2 regions of the Roseateles aquae genome follow, and region 1 is predicted to be linked to the other one. Evidence: predicted binding sites of a transcription regulator. Region 1 holds the regulator's gene; the other holds the start of a gene.
What was found. Region 1 encodes FliA, which starts transcription of late flagellar genes. Its sites were predicted from a motif close to CTAAAGTTTNNNNNNNNNNNGCCGNTA; they were not measured.

Region 1 (8,584 bases):
AACGACACCCTCGGCCATGCCGCCGGCGACGAGCTGCTGATGGAAGTCGGGCGCCGGCTGCGTGCCTGCGTGCGCCACTCCGATCAGGTGATGGAAGGCATGCTTGAATCGGTCGGCTCGCGCTCGCACCGGATGCTGGAAGCCGTGGGCCGGCTCGGTGGCGACGAGTTCGTAGCCCTGCTGCCCGAGGTCACCGACGAGCGCGATGCCGAGCGCGTTGCCGAGCGGGTGCTGGAAGCGCTGCGCGAACCGATCTTCATCGCCGGCCAGGAATGTTTCGTCACCGCCAGCGTCGGCATCGCGATCTACCCGCGCGACGGCCTGTCGACCGCCGATCTGCTACGCAATTCCGACGTCGCGATGTACGCCGTCAAGAGCCAGGGCCGCAATGCATCGGCGCTGTACACGCCGCAGCTGGCCGGTCGCGGCCGCGAGAAGCTGGAGCTGGAAAGCGCGCTGCACAAGGCCATTGAGCGCGACGAGATCGTGCTGCACTACCAGCCCAAGATCGATGTGCGGGCGGCGCGCATGGTCGGCGCCGAAGCGCTGATGCGCTGGCAGCGCGGCGACAAGCTGGTACCGCCAGGCGACTTCATCCCGCTGGCCGAGGAAACCGGGCTGATCGTGCCACTGTCCGAATGGGCGCTGCGCGAGGCGGCCCGCCAGGCCAAGGTCTGGCAGCTGAACTTCGGCTTCTCCGATTCCATCGCCGTCAATCTGCCCAACCGCCTGTTCGAGCGTTCCGATCTGGTCGAGCACATCCACCAATGCGTCAGCGCCTATGGCGTGCCGCACCGGGCGATCCAGCTGGAAATCACCGAGACCGGGCTGATGAAGGACTTGCAGAACGTCATCCCGGCGCTGCACCGGCTCAACGAAGTGGGCGTCGAGATCTCGATCGACGACTTCGGCACCGGCTATTCCTCGCTGGCCTATCTGACCACGCTGCCGATCTCGGAAGTGAAGATCGATCGCAGCTTTGTTCGCGATCTGGGCATCACGCCACAGAGCTCGGCCGTCGTCACCGCCATCATCGCGCTGGCCCGCTCGCTGGGCCTGCGCGTGATTGCCGAAGGCGTTGAGACGCTGCGCCAGATGGAGGTGCTGCACCGCCTCGGTTGCAGCGTGATGCAAGGTTTTCTGTTCAGCAAGCCGCTGGCGCCGGATGATCTGGAACGCTGGCTGGCACAGACCGTGCTGCCGCGCAAGGCGCCCTGGATCGCCCAGGCCAGCGCCGAGAGCGCCGCCACCGAATTGCTGCGTCCGCAGGGCGGTCAACGCTAGCGTTTGGCGCGCCGCAGTACCGCCACCCGAATCCCCCGAGAGACCGCCACCATGGACGAGCGACGCCCGCCCTCCGCGCCCCGTAGCGGCGCCGCCCTGCCCCCGGCCCAGCTGGCCAAGGCCGCCTTTCTGCGCCTGGCCACAGCCAAGCTGGAGCCAACGCCGGAAAACTATGCCCGCGCCTACGCCGCCGAGGCCGGCCAGGAGGCCGCCAGCAGCGAGGGCTGGCCCGAGCGCGCCCAGCCGGTGCTGGCCAAGCTGCTCAGCCTGGGCGTCAGCGAAATGCAGGCGCGTCATGACATCAGCAGCGCGCTGCGCGAAGGCCGCTGGGACGACACACTGCGCATTCTTGAGCGCATCCAGGACAGCAGCGGCCCGGCGGTGATGGCCGACACCATGGCCGGCATCACCGAGCGCCTGATCCGTGGCCTGGAGCGCGGCGGCCGGCAATGGACGGTGGCACGCAAGAAAGACGGGCTGCAGCGGGTGCTGGAGTCCAACCGCAGTGATCCGCAGCGACTGCTGTCACGGCTGCGTCAGCTGGTCAACAGCTGGGATTCCGATGTCGCCGATGCCAGCGTCGAGACCGACGAGGAAGCCGGCGGCACACCGAGCCAGTTCTTCAGCGAAGAGGAAATGCTGGCGCCGGCCACATCGGTCGAGCGCGACGGCCCGGGCAGCTGGCCCGAGGTCAGTGCCAGCCTGCATCAAACGGTGCAGCACGCACTGCCCGCGCTGGACGAGCGCGCCAATGCGCTGAAGCTGGAGCTCGAAGCGGCACTGCTGAGCCTGCGCGAGCAAGGCGCTAACGCCAATCGTGCGCAGAATATGGAACAGCTCTGCGTGCGCGCCAGACGGATGCTGGAACACCGCCACCACCTGTTCGGCCAGTTGGGCTCGCTGTGCAAGGACTTGAGCGCCAGCCTCGTTGAACTGGCCGAGGACGACTCCTGGGCGCGTGGCCAGTGCGAGGTGATGGTTGAGACGCTGGAGCAAGGCGTCAGCTCACGCGGCGTGCGCATGGTCAATGAGATGCTCAGCGGCACCCGTGAGCGCCAGCGCGGCCTGCGCGAGGAACGCTCCAGGGCCCGCGACTCGCTGAAGCTGCTGATCCATCGCATGCTCGAAGAACTCGCCGAGCTGGGCCAGCACACCGACCGCTTCCAGAACAATGTCGGCCGCTATGCCGAGGTGATCGAGCGGGCCGACACGCTGGAGAGCCTGGCCGGCGTGGTGCGCGAGATGGTCGAGGAAAGCCGCACCGTGCAATCGCTGGTGCATCAGACCCAATCGCGCATCAACGACGAGCACGAACGCGCCAGCACGCTGTCCAAACGGGTCGATGAGCTGGAAGACGAGCTGCGCAAGTTGTCCAGCGAGGTGCAGACCGATCAGCTGACCAAGATCGCCAACCGCCGCGGCCTGGAAGCGGCCTTCAATACCGAGCAGGCCAAGCTGGAGCGAGAAGGCTCGGTGCTGGCGCTGGCGCTGCTGGATGTCGACAACTTCAAGAAGCTCAACGACACCCTGGGCCATGCGGCCGGCGATGTCGCGCTGAGTTCGCTGGCCGCGCGGGTGACGCAGATGCTGCGCCCCGGCGATCTGGTGGCCCGCTACGGCGGCGAGGAGTTCGTGCTGATGCTGCCGCGCACGCCGCTGGACGAAGCCCAGCAGGTGCTGACCCGGCTGCAGCGCTCGCTGTCAGCCGCGCTGTTCATGCACGAGGGCAAGGATGTCTTCGTCACCTTCTCGGCCGGCATCACGCTGTACCGCCTGGGTGAGAAGCTCGAAGAGGCCCTGGACCGGGCCGATGAGGGCTTGTATGAAGCCAAGCGCACCGGCAAGAACAGGGCCTGCATCGTCGAGTGAGCCGGGGCCTGAGTTTCAGCCCCTCTGCGGCACTGGGACTCAGCTGCGATCGCCCTGGAAGACAAAGAAGGCCTTGCCCGAGCTCTCACGCAGGGCCAACGTGAAGCCGATCGGCTTGCCCTGGCTGTCCAGCGTCGCGTAGCCAACACCGCTGGCGGCGCCCTGGAAGCCGCAAGCCGGCCCGCTCAGGATGCCCACCACCGAGAACAGGTTCTTGCCCGTGCTCGACGCGCTGATGCGGCTGTTGCTGAAGCCGCAGGCGCTGCTGTCGCTGAGCAGGGCGCGATCGCGATTGGCGCCGGACAGGCTCAACACCGCCATCGCATGGCCGCTTTGCTTGCTGACGTAGCGGCCATAGACGCTCTCCAGCGTGGGCGCCTGCTCGTAGCCCTTGTCATAGCTGAGCGTGAGCTTGCGCGGCTCGCTCGAGTCCAGGCCCTTGCCGACCTGGAATTGCAGACTTTGCTGGCTGCTGCCCTGGCCCTGGCTGACGGTGGCCATCGCCACGCTTTGGTAGAAGCCGCCGGCCACATGGCGGTAGTAGCCCATGCCGGTGCTGCTGGCATTGCCCGGCTTGAGGGCATCGCTGTTCAGATTGCTCATGAACAGCGCCTCGATGGCCGCGCCATTGCCGTTGTTCAGCACCGCGTAGGCGTAGCCGTCGGCGTCGGCCAGCAGCGTCGTCTTCAGGCTGTCCAGGCCCGAGGCCGCCGTGCCCTGCCACAGGCCTTCGGGATTCACGGCGGTCGGGGGCGGCGGAGTGACGGAGTCGCCCGAGCCACCGCCACCGCAGGCGGTCAAGAGGCAGAGGGTCAGCGGGGCGAGCAGCGCGGTGATGCGGTTCATAAAGGTCTCCAAGATTTGTAGCTGGCGTGACGGGCGCTGTGGCCAGCGGAGCAAGTCCGCGTTCATCAACTGAAGCCTGAATCTTAGAAACCGGGCGGGTTTTGGTCTGTTGGCGCTGTGTGCTGGCTCTTTGACAGTCTGTGACAGAGGCGGCGGCGGCGCCGTCAGAAGCCAAAGGCCAGCCTGAGGCCACCCCAGTGCCGGCCGCGCACGATGATGGGCGCCGAAGCCTCCTTGAGCAGCACAAACTTGCCGCCGCCCATGTCGCGGCGGTAGGTCTGCAGCAGGAAGGGACGCTGATTGCGTGCCGAGGCCAGGCCGGTGCGATCGTTGAAGATGCGCCGGTAGCGGCTGTTGGCGGTGTTCCAGACCAGATCGCCGGCCCGCTGCGGCTGACAATATTTGCGGTTGTGGGTGGCAACATAGCCGTTGCGATCGACGGCGATGCAGTAGACCACCTTCTCGCTCAGGCTCAGCATGCGCTCCTGTACCGCCGGGAACAAGCGATCAGCCAATTCAACAAAGGCCGAGAGGTGTTGCGCCGGCGCGGTGCCAGGGATGGGCCGGTACTGCTCATCGAAGAGCTGGCTTTCCTTGATCTGCCCCTGGGCCAGCGCCTGCTCCAGCAGGCCGGCAATCTCGCTGGCCGCCGCCTGGGCGGCTTCGATATAGCGCGAGTCTTCAACCTTGACACCCGACGAGGCGATCTGCTCGATCAACTCCTCGGACAGGCGCAGAAAGCGATCGCTGCAGGCAAAGGCGGTGTCCAGATTGCGCATGGTCTGGCCGACCTCCTGCTGCAGCCCGGCGGCGCGGCCGGCCAGCTGCTCGGTGGTCTGCAGGCTCTGGCGCGCGGCCTGCGCGATCCGCTCCACGTCACCGGCCACCGCCGCGAAGGCGCTGTGAATGGCGCTCTGGCCCTTGGCGCTGCCGGCAGCGCCGCCGGCATTGAGTTCGTTGCTGAACACCGCAATGCGCGCATCCAGTGCCGCCACCGTGCTCATGATGGCCTTAGATGAACTCTCCACCTTGCCGGCCAGATCCTTGACCGCATCGGCGACCACGCCAAAGCCGCGCCCGGCTTCGCCAGCCCGCTTGGCTTCAACCGAGGCGTTGAAGGCCACCAGCCGCGTCTGCAGCGCGATGGCGGTGATGTCTGAGGCGGCGTCGGACACCTGCTTCAGCGTCTGCACCATGGCGGTGACCTCCGCCCCCATGCCTTGCAAGGCCGCACGGGCCCGCTCGACGGCTGTGAGGGACTGGCTGGTGCCCTGGGCAATGCCCTGCTGGGCGCCTTGCACCTGTTGCAGCTCGCTGACCAGCGCGCCCATGGCCTGGCCCTGCTGTTGCACGGTTTTCTGGGTGTCTTCGAGTACGCCGCGCACCTCGGCGGCGTCGCGTCCCAGGTGTGAGACCGACTGCGACAGCTTCAGCACGAGGCTGCCCGCATCGGCAGCCTCCGATCGATGAGCGCCTGTCGCGGCGCTGCCCTGCCCCCATCCGGCCATAGTGGCTCTCCCTGATGATGGTGCGGCTTATCGATTGCGCCGCCGCCTGGCGCCACACCTTGCTGGCCTTTCTACCAGTCGCGCAGCTTGACGCGCAAGCGTGCAATGGCCTGGCTGTGCAGCTGGCAGACGCGCGATTCGGTCACCTTCAGCACGGCGGCGATTTCCTTGAGGTTCATGTCGTGCTCGTAGTACATGCTCATCACGTACTGCTCGCGCTCGGGCAGGTTCTTGATCGCGGCGACCAGGGCCTGGCGCATCCGGTGATCCTGCAGCAGGGCCATCGGGTTGCGGCTGTCGTCGGCGACATGGCGGTCCAGGTAGTCCTCGTCGCCATCGTCGCCGGACATGTCTTCCAGATGCACCAGCTGGGTGCCGCGCACCTTGCCCAGCAGCTCCTGGTACTCGGCCAGCGTGATGCCCATCTCGACGGCAATCTCGGACTCATGCGGCGCCCGGCCCAGCTTTTGCTCCAGCTTGTGCACCGCGCTCTCGATGGTGCGCTGCTGGCGGCGTGTGCCGCGGCTCATCCAGTCGCCGCCGCGCAGCTCATCCAGCATGGCGCCGCGGATGCGCTGGGTGGCGAAGGTCTCGAACTGCACGCCCTGGCCGATGTCGAATCGGCTCAGTGCATCGGTCAGCCCGATCAGACCGACCTGAATCAGATCGTCGATCTCCACATTCGCCGGCAGTTTGGCGATCATCTGGTGTGCCAGTCGTCGCACCAGCGGGCTGTATTGCCTGATCAGCGCGGAATTGTCGAGGCGGCCTTTGGCGGTATACATCATCAGCTCCTGCGGCGTATCAATTGGTGGCCAGGGCCACACGGGCACGTCCGGTCGGCACCAGCGGACGCAATGGGCTTGCGTTGACGCTGGCCTCCAGCGCCACGCCCGGAGGCGCGGCCATCAGCAGTTCGCGCGCCAGATGGCGCATCTCGGCAGTCAGCGGCGCGGTGGCGGGCTGCTTGGGGTCCATGCAAGCCCAGTCGCGCAGCACGGCGCCGAGGAAGCCATCGGCGCAGCTGCTGATCTGCTGAGCAATCCGCTCGGCCAGGCGCAGCTGCGGCGGGCAGGCCAGCAACATGCTGTAGACCATCAGGCCGGCGCGCTGGCTCAGCCACTTCATGCCGGCATAGGCGTGGGTGACGCTTTGCGTGTCGGTATCGGCCAGCAGCACCGGCCGTACCTCGCGCGAGGCCAGCACGCGCGACAGCTCGGCCGCGCTGGCGTGCAGCAGCACGACATCGGCGAAAGGCGCCGCATCGGTGATCGCTTCGAGGAACTGGGCGGCCGAGCCGTTGGCGTTGATATAGCGCAGCGGCAGGCCACGCGCGGCCAGGTAGGACACCTTGGGCGACAGGCCCTCGACACAGCTGGCCAGATCCACCGCGGCCAGCTCCGACGGCGCCGGCGACAGCTCGCCGGCGTCGACGACCAGCGTGTGCAGACCGAGCTCGCTGAAGGCCGCGCACAGGCCTTCCAGCAGCACGCCAGCGCCCATCACATGCGGGTTGCTGAGCACGGGGATGAAGCGGACACGCGAGCCGGCAAACAGGCGGCGCAGGCCGTCAGCCTGGTCTTGCGGCATCGCGGGAGAGTAAGGGTCGCGCATAGGGTTCTCTTGGCTTTCGCTCGGGCTCAGTTCAAGCCCATGGCTGCAGGAGTGCCGGTGGCGAGCGCGGGGCCGCCGGCAAAGATCAGGTTGACGTCGGCGCTGTCCATGCGCCAGGCCGGCGCGGCGCCGCTGCGCAGCGCACGCTGCACCAGGGCCTGGGCCGACAGGCGGTGCCAGTCTTCCGGCACCCGCTGGCCATTGGCCACGCCGATGACACGCAGCTTGTGGCGGATCATGGTGTCCAGCGCCGGGGCCATCTTGACGGCCTCATCGATCTTGGACAGCACCACGCCATGGCAGCTGGCGGCGCGCCAGGCGGTGACCACGTCTTCTATCGTCTCGCCCTGCTGGGCCGAGTTGATGACCAGCAGGCGGCGGATGCTGGGGTGGGCCAGCATATCGAGCAATTCGGTAGTGCGGCTGTCGCGCTGGGCCATGCCAGCGGTGTCGATCAGCACCATCTTTTTGCCCGACAGCAACTCCAGCAGGTCTTCCAGCGAGGTGCGGTCATGGGCGGTGTGCACCGGCACGCCAAGGATGCGGCCATAGGCGCGCAGCTGTTCGTGGGCACCAACCCGGTAGGCGTCCAGCGTGATCAGGCCCAGCTGGCTGGCACCGTGGCGGGTGGCGAAGGCCGCAGCGATCTTGGCCGTGGTGGTGGTCTTGCCGACGCCGGTGGAGCCGATCAGTGCGAACACGCCGCCCTGCTCTTCCAGTGCCGGGCTCATTTCGTCGGTCAGCAGATTGCGCGCCAGCACATTGGCGGCCCAGCTGAGTTCGTCATGGGGCCCCTGCTTGCTGTCGTCGAAATGAGCCGGGCAGCCCTCGACCAGCTTGCGCACCAGGGCCGGCGAGAAGCCGACTTCGAGCAGCTTCTGCGTCAGCCGCGCCTGCACCGGCTGGCGCTGCAGCTTCTCCATGAAGGCCAGGGCGCCAAAGCGCTCCTCGATCAGGCCCTTCATCGAGCGCAGCTCCTTCATCATGTCCTGCTGGTCGCGGCCGGGTTGCAGCTCGGCCAGTGTCGGCAGCCGGGCCTCGGCGGAAACACGGATCTCATCGCGCAGCACCGGCGGCACACGGCGTGCCGGCTCGGCCGGCGCCTCGGCACGCGACATGTCGACACGGCGGGCGCCCATCGCCTGCATCGCTGCCTGGGCGCGCAGCTGGCGGGCTTCCTGCAGCGAGGGCACGCCCTCGGGCAGCGGCGCGGCGGCGGCGCGCGCCGCCAGCTCGCTTTCCAGCGGATCGGGTTGACCGTTGAGTTCGGCCTGGCGGCGCTTGAGCATCCGTTCACGGACATAGTCCTGGAAGGACAGCGTGCTCATCGCCAGCGTCTGCACATCGGCCTCGACCGGCGTGCCAGTGGCACCGAACTCGGCCAGCCGCGGATCGCGGCGCTCAAAGTCACGCGCGGCACGGGCGTTCAGCGGGGCCGCAGCCGGTGCGGCAGGGCGTGCGGC
Region 2 (8,584 bases), 600 kb from region 1:
GCCCGCCCAGCGCATCGTTTTCGCGATAACCCCAGCACCATTCGCGGTTCTGGTAGCACTTGTCGGTGGTGACGACCAGGATGGCCCGCAGCGCCTCGGCATGGCGGCAGGCGTCCAGCAGATGGGCGGTGCCCATCACATTGGTGGACCAGGTCTCCAGCGGCTGGGCATAGGACTTGCGCACCAGCGGCTGGGCGGCCAGGTGCAGCACCAACTCGGGATTGATGGCCTTAACCCGCGCCGCCACCGCGGCCGCGTCGCGCAGGTCGATGCGGTGGTCGGGCATGTCGAGGCCCAGCAGCTGCCAGTGGCTGGGCTCGGTGTCCGGGTCCAGCGCTAGGCCATGGACCTCGGCGCCCAGGCCTTGCAGCCACAGCGCCAGCCAGCTGCCCTTGAAGCCGGTATGGCCGGTCAGCAGCACCCGGCGGCCGCGGAAGGTGCCGCCGAAGGCTTCAGTCGCAGCACTCATCGCCCGTGCCTCGTTCATGCCCAGACTTTCCAGGGCGGATTGCCCAGCCAGGCTTCCTCGAGCTGGGTCTTGTCGCGCAGCGTGTCCATCGCCTGCCAGAAGCCGGCATGCTGGTAGGACATCAGCTGGCCTTGGGCGGCCAGATCCTGCAGCGGCTGGCCCTCCCAGGAGGTTTGGTCGCCCTCGATCAGGTCGAAGACGCCGGGCTCCAGCACGAAGAAGCCGCCGTTAATCCAGGCGCCGTCACCGGCCGGCTTCTCCTGGAAGCTCTGCACGGCGTGGCCATCCAGGTTCAGGGCGCCATAGCGGCCGGGGGGCTGGATCGCCGTCACGGTGGCCTTGCGACCATGGGTTTTGTGGAAATCGATCAGCCGGGCGATGTTCAGATCGCTGACACCATCGCCGTAGGTGAAGCAGAAGGGGCCGTCGTCCAGGTACTCGCGCACCCGCTTCAGGCGGCCGCCGGTCAGCGTGTGCGGGCCGGTGTCGACCAGCGTCACGCGCCAGGGCTCGGCGTAGTGCTGGTGTACCTCCATCTTGTTGTTGGCCATGTCGAAGGTGACATTGGACATGTGCAGGAAGTAGTTGGCGAAGTACTCCTTGATCACATAGCCCTTGTAGCCCAGGCAGATCACGAAGTCATTCAGGCCGTAGTGGGAATACATCTTCATGATGTGCCACAGGATCGGCTTGCCGCCGATCTCGATCATGGGCTTGGGCTTCAAATGCGATTCCTCGCTGATCCGCGTACCCAGTCCACCGGCAAGAATGACGACCTTCATCTGATGTTCCTCACTGAAGTCAAAGTTCTCGGCTGCCTGGCATCTTAGAAGTGGGCGCCCGGCTAGCCCGGCCGGGTTTGCACCCGACTCCTGAGGCTCGCAGGCAGCCGCAGACGCGGCTTTGCAGCTGACAGCACAGATTGGAGCCGGGGCCGTCAAGCCGCCAAGCAAAAAACAGCAAGGAATTGCTAAGGTATTTGCGGCGACTGCCGATAAGGCCTCCCCCCTAGCATCGCAAGCTCATGGTCAAAGCTGGCTCAAGCTGTGTCTTGGGCGCCGTTCGCGGCTCCGCTTTGACCGCCTGCCTACCGCAACAGGTGCTGCTTGATGACCGCTGACCACCGCAATCGCCCCCCACCCCGGGACCAAGGGGGCCACGCACGCGCACCCAGGCTTGTGCTTGCTCAAGTTTCAAGCAGTCACACCGAAAACACGATTCATGTAGGCAGGTATTCGTCCGGCCTGTGCCGTCCATGCCCCGCGGGGGCCGGCACAGCGAGACATCAATGGAATTTGGGCCTCGCGACCGGCCCCAAGCGTTTCAGGGTTGCGGCACAGCACATGTTTTTTGGTCCCCGAGCGTTGCAGCTGGCACAGGCCACGAACGCGAAGGTGTCAGACGCCGGCCAAGCCGCCGACGTGACCAGCAATTAACCGAGTGAGATACAAATGGCTTCTCTGATCACAACCTTCTCGCCCTCGCAAATCGCAGGCCTGCCGACGAGCACCCTGTCGAAGCTGACGACCGAGGACTGGGCCGCGTTCAACTCGGATCAGATTGCTGCACTGACGGCCACGCAGGTGACCTCGCTGGGCACCTTTGCGATCAACTCGCTATCGACCACGCAGATCAGCTGGTTTGAGACCACCGATGTGGCGGCCTTCAACACCGGCGCGCTGCGTGCGATGAACTCGGCGCAGCTGGCGGCCTTGAACTCCGATCAGATCGGCTCGCTGACCAATTCGCAGGTCGCCGCGCTGACGACGCTGCAGATTTCCAATCTGAACAGCGCCGATCTGAATGCGCTGACGACCGCCCAGGTGCCCTCGCTGACCAGCGCCCAGGTCGGCGCCATCAGCACCACGCAGCTCTCCAAGATGGAGACCGACGACATCGCGGCGCTGAGTACCACGGCGATTCGCGGCCTCAACAGCGACCAGATCAAGGCGCTGACCACCGATGAAGTTGTGGCCCTGACGGCCGCCCAGGCCGCTGCGCTGACGACGCTGCAAGTGTCCTCGCTGACGACGCTGCAGCTGAACAAGATGGAGAGCGACGATCTGCGCGCGCTCACCACGTCCGGCATCCGTGCACTGACCAGCACCCAGTTCAATGCGCTGAGCTCCGATCAGATCGCGCTGCTGACCAATGCCCAGGTGGCGGCGATCAGCACGACGCAGATCGCCAATATGAGCAGCACGGCGCTGAACGCGCTGACGACGGACCAGATCCCGTCCATGAACAGCAGCCAGATCGCCGCCATCGGCACGACGCAGCTGTCCAAGATGACCACCGATGATCTGCAGGCGATCACGACCAGCGGCATCCGCGCCCTGACCACCGACCAGATCAAGGCCCTGACCACCGATGAAGTCGTGGCGCTGACGAATGCGCAAGCCGCGGCGATCAGCAGCACCCAGGCGGCGGCCCTGACCACGCTGCAGCTCAACAAGATGGAGAGCGACGACCTGCGCGCTCTGGCCACCAGCGCCATCCGCGCGCTGGCCAGCAACCAGGTCAACAACCTGAGCAGCGACCAGATTGGCGCGCTGACCAATGCCCAGGTCGCCGCGCTGTCGACGCTGCAACTGTCCAACATCACCTCGGACGCGCTGAACGCGCTGACCACCGACCAGATCCCGTCCCTGACCAGCACGCAGATTGCCTCGATTGGCACGACGCAGCTGACCAAGATGACGACTGATGACCTGCAGGCCATCACCACCACCGGCATCCGCGCGCTGACGACCGACCAGGTCAAGGCGCTGACCACCGATGAGGTCGTCGCGCTGACCAATGCCCAGGCCGCCGCACTGACCAGCACGCAAGCCGCTGCATTGACCACGCTGCAGCTCAACAAGATGGAGAGCGACGATCTGCGTGCGCTCGCCACCAGTGCCATCCGCGCGCTGACCAGCACCCAGATCAACAACCTGAGCAGCGACCAGATCGGCGCGCTGACCAATGCCCAGGTCGCCGCGCTGTCGACCACGCAGCTCTCCAACATCACCAGCACGGCGCTGAATGCACTGACCACCGATCAGCTGCCCTCGCTGAACTCCGCGCAGATCGCGTCCATCGGCACGACGCAGATCTCGAAGATGGATACCGATGACCTGCAGGCCATCACCACCAGCGGCATCCGCGCGCTGACCAGCGACCAGATCAAGGCGCTGACGACCGACGAGATCGTTGCACTGACGGCCGTTCAGGCCGCGGCCTTGAGCAGCACACAGGCCTCCGCACTGACAACGCTGCAGCTGAACAAGATGGAGAGCGACGACCTGCGCGCGCTCACCACCACGGCGATCCGTGCGCTGACCAGCACGCAGATCAACAATCTCAGCAGCGACCAGATCGGTGCGTTGACCAACGCCCAGGTTGCCGCCCTGTCGACCACGCAGCTGGCCAATATCACCAGCACGGCGCTGAACGCGCTGACGACCGACCAGATGCCGGCGCTGACCAGCAGCCAGGTCGCCGCGATCGGCACGACGCAGCTGTCCAAGATGGAGACGGCCGATCTGGCCGCGCTGACGACTTCGGGCATCCGCGCGCTGACGACCGATCAGATCAAGGCATTGACGACCGATGAAATCGTCGCGCTGACGGCCGCCCAGGCCGCCGCACTCTCCAGCACACAGGCCGCGGCCCTGACCACGCTGCAGCTGACCAAGATGGAAAGCGACGATCTGCGTGCGCTGACCACCACGGCCATCCGCGCGCTGACCAGCACCCAGGTCAACAACCTGACGTCCGACGAGATCGGCCAGCTGAGCAATGCCCAGGTCGCCGCGCTGAACACCGATCAGATCAAGAACCTGACCAGTGACGCGCTGAACGCGCTGACGACCGACCAGATTCCGTCCTTGACCAGCACGCAAATCGCTGCCATTGGCACGACGCAGCTGACCAAGATGACCACCGATGACCTGCAGGCGATCACGACCAGCGGCATCCGCGCCCTGACCACCGACCAGGTCAAGGCACTGACCACCGACGAGATCGTCGCGCTGACGGCCGCCCAGGCCGCGGCCATCACCAGCACGCAGGCCGCCGCGCTGACCACCTTGCAGCTGAGCAAGATGGAAAGCGACGATTTGCGCGCACTGACCACCACCGCCATCCGCGCGCTGACCAGCACCCAGGTCAACAACCTGACCTCCGATGAGATCGGCCAGCTGACCAATGCCCAGGTCGCCGCGCTGAACACCGATCAGATCAAGAACCTGACCAGCGACGCGTTGAACGCGCTGACGACCGACCAGATTCCGTCCCTGACCAGCACGCAGATTGCCGCCATCGGCACAACGCAGCTGACCAAGATGACGACGGACGATCTGCAGGCGATCACGACCAGCGGCGTCCGCGCGCTCACCACCGACCAGGTCAAGGCACTGACCACCGACGAGATCGTCGCGCTGACGGCCGCCCAGGCCGGCGCACTGACCAGTACCCAGGCCGCCGCGCTGACCACCTTGCAGCTGAGCAAGATGGAAAGCGACGATCTGCGCGCGCTGACCACCACGGCCATCCGCGCCCTGACCAGCACCCAGGTCAACAACCTGACCTCGGACGAAATCGGCCAGCTGACCAATGCCCAGGTCGCCGCGCTGACCACGACGCAGATCGCCAATCTGACCAGCGACGCGCTGAACGCACTGACGACCGACCAGCTGCCCTCACTGACCAGCACGCAGATTGCCGCCATCGGCACGACGCAGCTGACCAAGATGACGACGGACGATCTGCAGGCGATCACGACCAGCGGTATCCGCGCGCTCACCACCGACCAGGTCAAGGCGCTGACGACCGACGAGATCGTCGCGCTGACCGGCGGCCAGGTCGGTGCGCTCACCAGCACGCAGGCCGCTGCGCTGACGACGCTGCAGCTGAACAAGATGGAGACCAATGATCTCCAGTCGCTCAGCAGCGCCTCGGTGCGCGCGCTGACCAGCAGCCAGATCAACAACCTCAGCTCCGATCAGATCGCGGTGCTGACGAACGCCCAGGTCGGCGCACTGACGACCACCCAGCTGGCCAATATCACCAGCACGGCGCTGAACGCGCTGACCACCGATCAGATGCCGGCGCTGACCAGCAACCAGGTCGCCGCCATCAGCACCACGCAGATCTCCAAGATGGAGACCGACGATCTGGCCGCGCTGACGACCACAGCCGTGCGCGCACTGACCACCGACCAGGTCAAGGCGCTGACGACCGATGAGATCGTCGCGCTGACCGCTGCCCAGGCCGCCGCGCTGACCAGCGCCCAGGCCGGCGCGATGACGACCACCCAGGTCTCGAAGATGGAGACCCAGGACCTGGCCTCGATGACCACCACGGCCATCAAGGGCTTCAGCAGCGACCAGGTCAAGGCGATGAGCACCGACCAGCTGGCCGCGCTGACGGCCGCCCAGGTCGGCTCGCTGGTCACGACGCCGGCGAACCAGCTGGCTGGCCTGAGTTCCGATGCCATCAAGGCGCTGACCGTCACCCAGGCTGCCGCGCTGACTTCTGCCCAGCTGGCTGGTCTCACGACCACCCAGGTCGCGGCCTTTGATACCGACGATCTGCGCGCGCTGACCACCACGGCCCTGCGCGGCTTCAACACCACGCAGCTGGCCGCGCTGAACTCCGACCAGATCGGCGCACTGACCAATGCGCAGGTCGCCGGCCTGACGACGACCCAGGTGGCCGGACTCAACAGCGATGACCTGAACGCGCTGACGACCGACCAGATCCCGTCGCTGACCAGCGCCCAGGTCGCCGCCATCGGCACGACCCAGCTGTCCAAGATGACGACGGACGACATCGCCGCACTGAGCACCTCGGCCGTCCGTGCGCTGACCACCGACCAGATCAAGGCGCTGACCACCGACGAAGTCGTCGCGCTGAGCGCTGCCCAGGCCGCTGCACTTTCCAGCACCCAGGCCGCTGCATTGACGACGCTGCAGCTGACCAAGATGGAGAGCGACGACCTGCGCGCGCTGACCACCACGGCCATCCGCGCGCTGTCCAGCACCCAGGTCAACAACCTGACCTCGGACGAGATCGGCCAGCTGACCAATGCGCAGGTCGCGGCGCTGACCACGACGCAGATCGCCAACCTGACCAGCGACGCGCTGAACGCGCTGACGACCGATCAGATCCCGTCCCTGACCAGCACGCAGATTGCCGCCATCGGCACGACGCAGCTGACCAAGATGACGACCGATGATCTGCAGGCGATCACCAGCAGTGGCATCCGCGCCCTGACCACCGACCAGATCAAGGCGCTGACGACCGACGAAATCGTCGCGCTGACCGGCACGCAGGTCGCCGCACTGACGACCTCGCAGGCCGCCGCGCTGACCACGCTGCAGCTGAACAAGATGGAGACCAACGATCTCCAGTCCTTGACCAGCACCGCCATCCGCGCACTGACCAGCTCGCAGATCAACAACCTGAGCTCCGACCAGATCGCTGCGCTGTCGAACAGCCAGGTCGGCGCGCTGTCGACGCTGCAACTGTCCAACATCACCAGCACCGCGCTGAACGCACTGACGACCGACCAGGTGCCGTCGCTGAACTCGGCCCAGGTGGCCGCGATCGGCACCACGCAGATCTCCAAGATGGAAACGGATGATCTGCAAGCGCTGACGACCTCGGCCGTACGCGCGCTGACGACCGACCAGGTCAAGGCACTGACGACAGACGAGATCGTCGCACTGACCGCTGCCCAAGTGGGCGCGCTCAACAGCGCCCAGGCGGCCGCCCTGACGACGCTGCAGCTCAACAAGATGGAGACCAATGACCTCCAGGCCTTGAGCAGCACGGCGATTCGCGCGCTGACCAGCACGCAGATCAACAACCTGACGTCCGATCAGATCGTCGCCCTGAGCAATGCCCAGGTCGGCGCCCTGACGACCACGCAGCTGGCCAACATCACCAGCACGGCGCTGAACGCTCTGACGACCGATCAGGTCCCGTCGCTGAACTCGGCCCAGGTGGCCGCGATCGGCACGACGCAGATCTCCAAGATGGAGACCGACGACATCGCCGCGCTGTCCACCAACGCCGTCCGCGCGCTGACGACCGATCAGATCCGCGCCCTGACGACCGACGAGGTGGTCGCACTCAGTGGCACCCAGGCCGCTGCGCTGACCAGCACACAGGCCGCTGCCCTGACCACGCTGCAGCTCAACAAGATGGAGAGCGACGATCTGCGTGCGCTCACCACGACGGCGATTCGCGCGCTGACCAGCACGCAGATCAACAACCTCTCATCCGACCAGATCGCCGCGTTGACGAATGCGCAGGTGGCCGCACTGACGACGACCCAGCTGGCCAATATCACCAGCACGGCGCTCAACGCCTTGACGACCGACCAGGTTCCGGCGCTGACCAGCAACCAGGTTGCCGCCATCGGCACGACGCAGATCTCCAAGATGGAGACCGACGATCTGGCCGCACTGACGACCTCCGACGTCCGTGCGCTGACCACCGATCAGGTCAAGGCGCTGACGACCGATGAGATCGTCGCCCTGACCGCCGCCCAGGCCGCCGCGCTGACCAGCGCCCAGGCCGGTGCGATGACGACCACCCAGGTTTCCAAGATGGAAACCGTCGACCTCGCCTCGATGACGACCACGGCCGTCAAGGGCTTCAGCAGCGACCAGATCAAGGCGATGAGCACCGATCAGCTCGCCGCGCTGACGGTCTCCCAGGTTGGCAACCTGTCGACCAACCCGGCCAACCAGCTGGCCGGCCTCACCTCGGATGGCATCAAGGCGCTGACGGTGGCCCAGGCCGCCGCGCTGACCAGCGCCCAGCTGGCCGGCCTGTCGACCACCCAGGTCGCGGCCTTTGACACCGACGATCTGCGTGCCCTGACCACGCTGGCCATCCGCGGCTTCAACACCACACAGCTGGCCGCGCTGAACTCCGACCAGGTGGGCGCACTGACCAATGCGCAGGTCGCCGGCCTGACGACGACCCAGGTGGCCGGCCTCAACAGCGATGACCTGAACGCGCTGACGACCGACCAGATCCCGTCGCTGACCAGCGCCCAGGTCGCCGCCATCGGCACGACCCAGCTGTCCAAGATGACGACGGACGACATCGCCGCAC

Region 2: RQP53_RS06050 (SPM autocatalytic domain-containing protein) is a predicted target of FliA. The motif match lies at 1,655-1,681, and genes of this name have one in related genera.

The regions. Positions count from the first base shown of each region.
Region 1 covers NZ_JAVXZY010000002.1:748,606-757,189, forward strand. The annotation lists gene RQP53_RS08595 (putative bifunctional diguanylate cyclase/phosphodiesterase) at 1-1,284, shown strand, start outside; gene RQP53_RS08600 (GGDEF domain-containing protein) at 1,336-3,153, shown strand; gene RQP53_RS08605 (hypothetical protein) at 3,193-3,999, opposite strand; gene RQP53_RS08610 (methyl-accepting chemotaxis protein) at 4,164-5,507, opposite strand; gene RQP53_RS08615 (RNA polymerase sigma factor FliA) at 5,579-6,292, opposite strand; gene RQP53_RS08620 (MinD/ParA family ATP-binding protein) at 6,312-7,121, opposite strand; gene flhF (flagellar biosynthesis GTPase FlhF) at 7,148-8,584, opposite strand, start outside.
Region 2 covers NZ_JAVXZY010000002.1:152,684-161,267, forward strand. The annotation lists gene rfbG (CDP-glucose 4,6-dehydratase) at 1-469, opposite strand, end outside; gene rfbF (glucose-1-phosphate cytidylyltransferase) at 484-1,251, opposite strand; gene RQP53_RS06050 (SPM autocatalytic domain-containing protein) at 1,921-8,584, shown strand, end outside.